2 linked regions of the Catenuloplanes niger genome follow. The protein of the gene in region 2 interacts with the protein of the main gene of each other region in a pairwise test. Links are inferred from orthologs where the notes say so. Each region holds a gene or a part of one and is shown on either strand. Other genes may lie near its edges.

What was found. Proteins that work in one complex are often made in the same cells at the same time.
Region 1: the proteins of nth (region 2) and aceE interact in binary tests that used the Escherichia coli proteins (3 or more experiments, as listed by UniProt). The link is inferred for Catenuloplanes niger from one-to-one orthologs.

Annotation. Positions count from the first base shown.
Region 1 is NZ_JAVDYC010000001.1:2,367,162-2,371,300, reverse strand. The notes cover bases 666-3,926. They hold aceE (pyruvate dehydrogenase (acetyl-transferring), homodimeric type), read right to left. Parts: upstream 3,611-3,926; coding sequence 866-3,610; downstream 666-865. Other genes in these bases: J2S44_RS10200 (YjbQ family protein), read left to right, coding at 3,788-3,926; J2S44_RS10210 (methyl-accepting chemotaxis protein), read right to left, coding at 666-759. Also shown: more of J2S44_RS10210, read right to left, coding at 1-665; more of J2S44_RS10200, read left to right, coding at 3,927-4,139. UniProt on the Escherichia coli protein: Component of the pyruvate dehydrogenase (PDH) complex, that catalyzes the overall conversion of pyruvate to acetyl-CoA and CO(2).
Region 2 is NZ_JAVDYC010000001.1:4,578,860-4,582,575, forward strand. What follows is about bases 578-3,415. They hold nth (endonuclease III), read left to right. Parts: upstream 578-1,519; coding sequence 1,520-2,311; downstream 2,312-3,415. Other genes in these bases: J2S44_RS20295 (CapA family protein), read left to right, coding at 599-1,471; J2S44_RS20305 (TlpA family protein disulfide reductase), read left to right, coding at 2,308-2,925; J2S44_RS20310 (NUDIX hydrolase), read left to right, coding at 2,972-3,415. Also shown: J2S44_RS20290 (Crp/Fnr family transcriptional regulator), read right to left, coding at 1-327; more of J2S44_RS20310, read left to right, coding at 3,416-3,691. UniProt on the Escherichia coli protein: DNA repair enzyme that has both DNA N-glycosylase activity and AP-lyase activity. The DNA N-glycosylase activity releases various damaged pyrimidines from DNA by cleaving the N-glycosidic bond, leaving an AP (apurinic/apyrimidinic) site.

The DNA.
Region 1 (4,139 bases), 2.2 Mb from region 2 along the record:
GGTCAGCTCCTGGATCGCCTCGGCCTGCGGCACGCCGTAGAACAGCGAGCCGATCACCCGGCCGTCGGCGTCCTTGACCGGGTCGTACGCGGTGATGAACCAGGTGCCGACCACCTGCGCCACGCCGCGGTAGGACTTGCCCGACTTGATCGCGGCGGCGACCGCGTTGTCCGTGCCGTCCGCGTTCTTCGCCGGGATGTACGTGCCGATCGCGCGGTTGCCGTTCGCCGCCTTCACGTTCGTGGCGACGCGCAGCAGGTCACCGGCCTCGTTCATGCGCTGGAAGACGGTGACGTACCCGCCGATCAGCTGCGTGATGTCGTCGACCAGCGGCGTGGGGGTCGCGAGGTTGCGGTTCTGGCCGAGCCACTGGCCGGCGACCTCGGCGCGCGGCAGCGACACCGTGGTCTTCGCCTGGGTGACCTGGTTGGTGGCCTCCCAGGACGCGGTCTGGCCGCCGTCCAGCGTCATGCCGCCCGCGTTGGCCAGGACCGTGTTCGCGGTGGCCATGTCCCGGTTGACCTGGTTCTGCACGGTGTCGCCGGAGGCCTTCACCAGCTGCGTGATGCCGGCGCTGACGGCGGTGAGGTTCTCGTCGGTGAGCGTGTTGACGCTCTCCTCGGTGGTCTCCTGGAACGAGGCCGACTCGTACGCGCCGACGCCGACCAGGATCGAGGCGGTGACGACCACCCCGCCCACGCCGAGCAGCAGCAGCTTGTGCCGGAGCTGGAACCCGTTCTGCAACCATCCCACGCGCATGACCGACCAGATCGGCGGATCTTGTCCGATTATGAGCGGAATGCTGTAGATGAAAAACCCCGCCGCCCGGACGGAACCGGGCGGCGGGGTGTTCTACGGCCGTGCGTCAGGAATCGCCGCCGGTCTCACCGACCGGCGCCGCGTGCACGTCGTCGATCGCGTACTTGCGGGCCGCGTCCACCGGCACCGCGGCCGGTACCTTGCCGTCCAGCGCGAGCTGGCGCAGCGTGGCCACCGTGATCGACTCCGCGTCCACGTGGAAGTGGCGGCGCAGTGCGTGCCGGGTGTCCGACATGCCGAAGCCGTCCGTGCCCAGCGACGTGTACGACCCCGGGATCCAGCGCGAGATCAGGTCCGGCACCGCGCGCATGAAGTCGCTGACCGCGACGACCGGGCCGCCGACGCCGGACAGCTTCTCCTGGACGTACGGCTTGCGCGGCGCGTCGCCGGGGTGCATCAGGTTGTGCTCCTCGACCTCGACCGCGTCGCGGCGCAGCTCGGTCCAGGACGTCACCGACCACACCTCCGCGGCCACGCCCCAGTCCTGCGCCAGCTGCTGCTGCGCCTTGAGCGCCCAGCCCATGCCGGTGCCGGAGGCCAGGATCGCCGCCTTCGGGGCGTCGCCGTCCACCGCCGGGGCGGGGGAGTAGCGGTAGATGCCCTTGAGCAGGCCCTCCACGTCCAGGTTGTCCGGCTGGGCCGGCTGGAGGATCGGCTCGTTGTAGACGGTGAGGTAGTAGAAGATGTTCTCCTGCTTCTCGCCGTACATCCGGTGCAGGCCGTTCTCGACGATGTGCGCGATCTCGAACCCGAACGCCGGGTCGTACGCGACGACCGCCGGGTTCGTGGCCGCGAGCAGCAGCGAGTGACCGTCCTCGTGCTGCAGGCCCTCACCGTTGAGCGTGGTGCGGCCCGCGGTGGCGCCGATCACGAAGCCGCGCGTCATCTGGTCCGCCGCGGCCCAGAAGCCGTCGCCGGTGCGCTGGAACCCGAACATCGAGTAGAAGATGTAGAGCGGGATCATCGGCTCGTCGTGCGTGGCGTACGCCGAGCCCGCGGCCGTGAAGGACGCGACCGAGCCGGCCTCGTTGATGCCCTCGTGCAGGATCTGGCCGGTCGTCGCCTCCTTGTACGACAGGAACAGCTCCCGGTCCACCGACGTGTAGTTCTGGCCGTGCGGCGAGTAGATCTTCTTCGTCGGGAAGAGCGAGTCCAGGCCGAACGTGCGCGCCTCGTCCGGGATGATCGGCACCCAGCGCTTGCCGAACTCCTTGTCCTTCATCAGGTCCTTGAGGAGCCGGACGAAGGCCATCGTGGTGGCGACCTTCTGCTTGCCCGAGCCGCGCTTGATGTCGCCGAACGTCTCGGTCGGCGGGATCGCCAGCTTCTTCGCCACGGTCCGCCGGGACGGCAGGTAACCACCGAGCGCCTTGCGCCGCTCCTGGAGGTACTGCATCTCCTCGGAGTCCTCGGCCGGCTTGTAGTACGGCGGGAGGTACGGGTTCTCCTCGAGCTGCTTGTCCGAGATGTCCAGGTAGAGGCGGTCGCGGAACGTCTTCAGGTCGTCCAGCGTCAGCTTCTTCATCTGGTGCGTCGCGTTGCGCGCCTCGAAGTGCGACCCGAGCGTCCAGCCCTTGATCGTCTTCGCCAGGATCACGGTCGGCTGGCCGGTGTGCTCGGTCGCCGCCTTGTAGGCCGCGTAGAGCTTGCGGTAGTCGTGACCGCCGCGCTTCAGGCCCCAGATCTCGTCGTCCGACAGACCCTCGACCATCTTGCGGGTACGCGGGTCGCGCCCGAAGAAGTGCTCGCGGACGTACAGACCCGACTCGGCCTTGTACGTCTGGTAGTCACCGTCCGGCGTGGTGTTCATCAGGTTCACCAGCGCGCCGTCGGTGTCCGCGGCGAGCAGCGGGTCCCACTCCCGGCCCCAGACGACCTTGATGACGTTCCACCCGGCGCCGCGGAAGAACGACTCCAGCTCCTGGATGACCTTGCCGTTGCCGCGCACCGGCCCGTCCAGGCGCTGCAGGTTGCAGTTGACCACGAAGGTGAGGTTGTCCAGCTCCTCGCGGGCGGCCAGGCCGATCGCGCCGAGCGACTCGACCTCGTCCATCTCGCCGTCGCCGAGGAACGCCCAGACGTGCTGGTCGGACGTGTCCTTGATGCCGCGGTGCTGCAGGTAGCGGTTGAACCGGGCCTGGTAGATCGCGTTCATCGGGCCGAGGCCCATGGACACGGTCGGGAACTCCCAGAAGTCCGGCATCAGGCGCGGGTGCGGGTACGACGGCAGGCCGCCGCCCCGGTGCGAGAGCTCCTGGCGGAACCCGTCCAGGGTGTCCTCGGAGAGGCGCCCCTCCAGGTAGGCGCGCGCGTACATGCCCGGCGACGCGTGGCCCTGGAAGTAGATCTGGTCGCCGCCGCCCGGGTGGTCCTTGCCGCGGAAGAAGTGGTTGAAACCGACCTCGTAGAGGCTGGCGGACGACGCGTACGTCGAGATGTGGCCACCGACGCCGATCTCCGGGCGCTGCGCGCGGTGCACCGTCATCGCGGCGTTCCACCGGATGTAGGCGCGGATCCGGCGCTCGATCATCTCGTCGCCGGGGAACCAGGGCTCCTGCTCCGGCGGGATGGTGTTGATGTAGTCGGTCGACGTCAGCGGCGGCACACCGACCTGACGCTCCCGCGCCCGCTCCAGCAGTCGAAGCATGACGTAGCGCGCACGCTTGGCGCCGCCCTCGTCGATCACTCCATCAAGCGACTCGACCCACTCGCTCGTCTCTTCGGGGTCAATGTCCGGAAGCTGGCTTGGTAGGCCATCGCTGATGACCGGGCGCTTGCGTTCCGTGGCCACGGGCATTCCTCAGGGTAGATGGAATCGGTCTATCTGTGGGATAAGTCTCTCCGGTCATCCTGCCTCGTATGACGGGGGGCGTCACGCTTACCACCGTCAGACGCGATGCTTGACACAGATACCGCACGGTAACTTCCGCTTAACGAGGCAGATGTCCGGGGTGGGAGACTGCGCGTCATGCGCACCGAGGTGATCACCGTCCGCACCGGGGGCCGCCCCGCCGTCGCGGACATCACGGACCAAGCCGCCCGTTTCGTCGCAGATCAGGGTGACGGTCTGCTCAACGTCTTCGTCCCGCACGCCACGGCCGGGGTGGCGATCCTGGAGACCGGCGCCGGCTCGGACGACGACCTGCTGACCGCGCTGGACGACCTGCTGCCCACGGACGACCGCTGGCGGCACCGGCACGGCTCGCCCGGCCACGGTCGGGACCACGTGATGCCCGCGTTCGTGCCGCCGCACGCCACGCTGCCGGTGCTCGACGGCCGGATCGCGCTCGGCACCTGGCAGTCGATCTGCCTGGTCGACC
Region 2 (3,716 bases):
CAGCGCCTGCTTGCGCAGCCGCGCCAGCCGGGTGTCGGTCACCGCGGTCGCCGTCGCGGTACGCGGGCCCGGGTCGAACAGCGAGAGCTCGCCGAGCATGTCCGACGGACCCATGATCGAGACGAGATTCTGCCGGCCGTCAGCCGCGCGCCGCCCGAGTTTGATCTTGCCGGACAGTACGATGTACAGGCTGTCCCCGGGCTCGCCCTCGTTGAAGACGACCTCGCCCTTCCGGATCTCGAGGGTCTCCATCTCCTTGGCGAGCGCCTCGGCCGCCTCAGGATCAACCCCCTGGAAGATCCCGCTGCGGGCCAACACCTCGTCCATGCGCACCTCCGCCAAGCGCCGAGCTGTTTCTGCTACCGGTCAGAACCTGGATGGCCGGTGAAGCCTTCGCGCGCAGTCAGTCTAGGCGCACGCGGGCCGGAATCGGGCGTGCACCCCAGGAATCTTGATCCGGAAGCGTAACCAACCAGACCTCAACGGACGGTAACATCCGGCGCCCGTCAGCTCTAGAGCGAAGATCACGCTCCGCAGTTCGACTTCCGATCTCGGCCCCGTGCGTTTGATCAGTATGGCGCGCAAACCGGTCTTTGTTGTGCTTTTCGCCCTGGTCATCCTGCTTGCCGGCGGACTGTCCGGCGTCCATGCCATCTCCGTCGCGACCGCCGCCGGCACCCGGCCGCTCTGGCTCGGGGTGCCGCCGCTCGTGCCGCGTGCGTCCGTACCGCCGGCGCCGCCCCGCCCGGCCGGGCTGATCTCCATCGCCGCGACCGGCTCGATCGCCGAGACCGGTCGGCTCGACGGCGTCCGGGCGCTGCTCGGCGCGGACGTGCTGACGGCCGATCTCACCGGGACCATGCCGCGAAAGACCGACATCAGGATCATCGGCGGGTACGGCGCGGAGGCGGCGGAGATCCGCGGGATCCGGGTCGCGGTGCTCGGCTTCCCGGGCGGCGCCGGATCGGACCTGACCGCGGCGAAACGCGCCGTGACCGCGGCCGCGCGGCGCGCCGACCTGGTCGTGGTGCACGCCCGGCTGGGCGCGCCCGGCCGCTACCGGGTGGCCGGCGGCGTCGAGCGGCACCGCCGGCAGAGCCACGGCGACCCGGTCCGGTTCGCGCACGGCGTGGTGGACGCGGGCGCGGACCTGGTGCTCGGCCACGGCCCGGGGGTGCTGCGCGGGATGGAGTTCCACCGGGGCCGGCTGATCGCGTACAGCCTCGGCACGTTCGCCGGGCCCGGCGGCCGGACCGGGCGGTACGCGGCCGCCGGCGTGCTGCGCGTCACGCTTCGCGCGGACGGCCGCTGGGCGGGCGGCACGTTCACCGCGACCCGGCCGGACCGGGCCGGCCATCCGGTGCCGGACCGCACCGCCGCCGGGCTGCGGCACGTGCGGGAGCTGTCCGCGGCGGACTTCCCCGGCACCGGGCCGGTGATCAGCGAGAACGGCGGGCTGACGGCCGGATAGACGACCGCCGGAGGCGGCGGGCCCGGGCTCCGACGTACGCTGGCCGATGTGACCCGCACGTCCGCCCCGGCCGAGTCCTCGCTCGCGTTGACCCGCCGCGCCCGCCGGATCGGCCGGTTGCTCACCGAGACCCACCCGGACGCTCACTGTGAGCTGGACCACGACGGCCCACTGCAACTCGCCGTCGCCACCATCCTGTCCGCCCAGTGCACGGACAAACGGGTCAACGAGGTCACGCCGAAGCTGTTCACCCGCTACCCCACGGCCGCCGACTACGCGGGCGCGAACCGGGCCGAGCTGGAGGAGCTGATCCGGCCGACCGGCTTCTTCCGCAACAAGACCAACTCGCTGATCGGCCTCGGCCAGGCGCTGGTCGAGCGGCACGGCGGCGAGGTGCCCGGCCGGCTCGACGACCTGGTCACACTGCCCGGCATCGGCCGCAAGACGGCGAACGTGATCCTCGGCAACGCGTTCGACGTGCCCGGCATCACGGTCGACACCCACTTCCAACGGCTGGTCGGCCGCTGGAAGCTGACCGCGGAGAACGACCCGGTCAAGATCGAGCACGCGATCGGCGCGCTGTACCCCAAGCGCGACTGGACCATGCTGTCGCACCGGATCATCTTCCACGGCCGCCGCGTCTGCCACGCCCGGAAACCGGCCTGTGGCGCCTGCACGCTCGCGAAGGTCTGCCCCTCGTTCGGTGCCGGCCCGACCGAGCCCGAGGTCGCGGTGAAGCTGCTCAAGGGCCCCCGGGCCGGTGCGCTGGCCGAGGCGGTCGGGCTCGACCCGGCGCTGGTCCCCGCGGCCGCGACCGCAACCACCGTGGACGTGCCGTGAGGCGTGCGGTCCGGGCCGCCGCGGCCGCGCTCGCGCTGACGCTGGCCGGATGCGCCGGCACCCCCCGGACCACCGCGACCGCGGGCGACGTGGTGATCGCGTCCCCGTTCGCCGACTGCGCCGGGCTCACCACGCCGATCGCCGGAGCCCCCGAGCCGCCCGGTGACGTGCTGCTCGACCGGTTGCCCGAGCTGGAACTGTCCTGCCTCAACGGCGGCGACATCGTCGCGCTCACCGAGCTGCGCGGGCCCGCCGTGATCAACCTCTGGGGCTCCTGGTGCGGGCCGTGCCGTGCCGAGCTGCCGGTTGTCCAGGCCTACGCGGACCGCGCCGGCGACCGGCTGCGCGTCCTCGGTGTGGACACCGGCGACCGGCAGTCCACCGCCGAGGACCTCGGGCGCGAACTGGGCTTCCGCTTCCCGTCCCTGTTCGACCCGAACAAGGAGCTGCTGACCGCGCTCAGCGTGGCGAAGCTCGGCGCGCCCGGCCTGCCGACCACCGTGCTGATCGACGCGGAGGGCCGGGTGCGCGGCGTGCACCAGACCACCGCGCTGGACGAGGCCGGCCTGGACCGGTTCGTCCGGGACACCCTCGGCGTGACGGTCGCCGGATGATTGAGCGGTTCCGGCCCGGCAGCCGTAGACCCTCCGGAGGTGAGGCGTGAGCGACGAGATCCCGGAGTGGTTGGCGCCGCTGGCGAAACGGGCCGCCTCCGCGACCGCGCGGGACTTCACCCGCATGCCCACGCCCACCGGCGAGGGCCGGGCCAGCGCCGTGCTGGTGCTGTTCGGCGAGGGACCGGACGGTCCGGACGTGCTGATGCTGGAGCGCGCCGCGGACATGCGCAACCACGCCGGCCAGCCCGCGTTCCCCGGCGGCGCCGCCGATCCGGGCGACGCGGACGCGGTCGCCACCGCGCTGCGCGAGGCGAACGAGGAGGTCGGGCTGGACCCGGCCAGCGTCACCGTCCTCACCGAGCTGCCGAAGCTGTGGATCCCGATCAGCCGGTTCGTGGTCACGCCGGTGCTGGCCTGGTGGCACGCGCCGCACCCGGTGCACCCGCGGCAGCCCGCCGAGGTCGCGCACGTGGCCCGGCTGCCGATCGCGGAACTGTGTGATCCCGAGCACCGGCTCCAGGTGCGGCACAGCAGCGGCTGGATCGGGCCCGCGTTCGACTCGCAGGGCATGGTGGTGTGGGGCTTCACCGCCGGTGTGCTCGCCGCGCTGCTCGACATGGGCGGCTGGAGCCGGCCCTGGCCGCGCACCCGCGTCGCCGAGCTGGACGACCGGTTGCGGCCGGTGCTCGTACCCCCGGAACGTTCCTCGCACGGCCCGGCGGCGCCGCCGCCGGCCGACGACGTCAGCGGTCCCCTCGCATGAGGCGTCGTCGCAGCCCCCGGCGGCC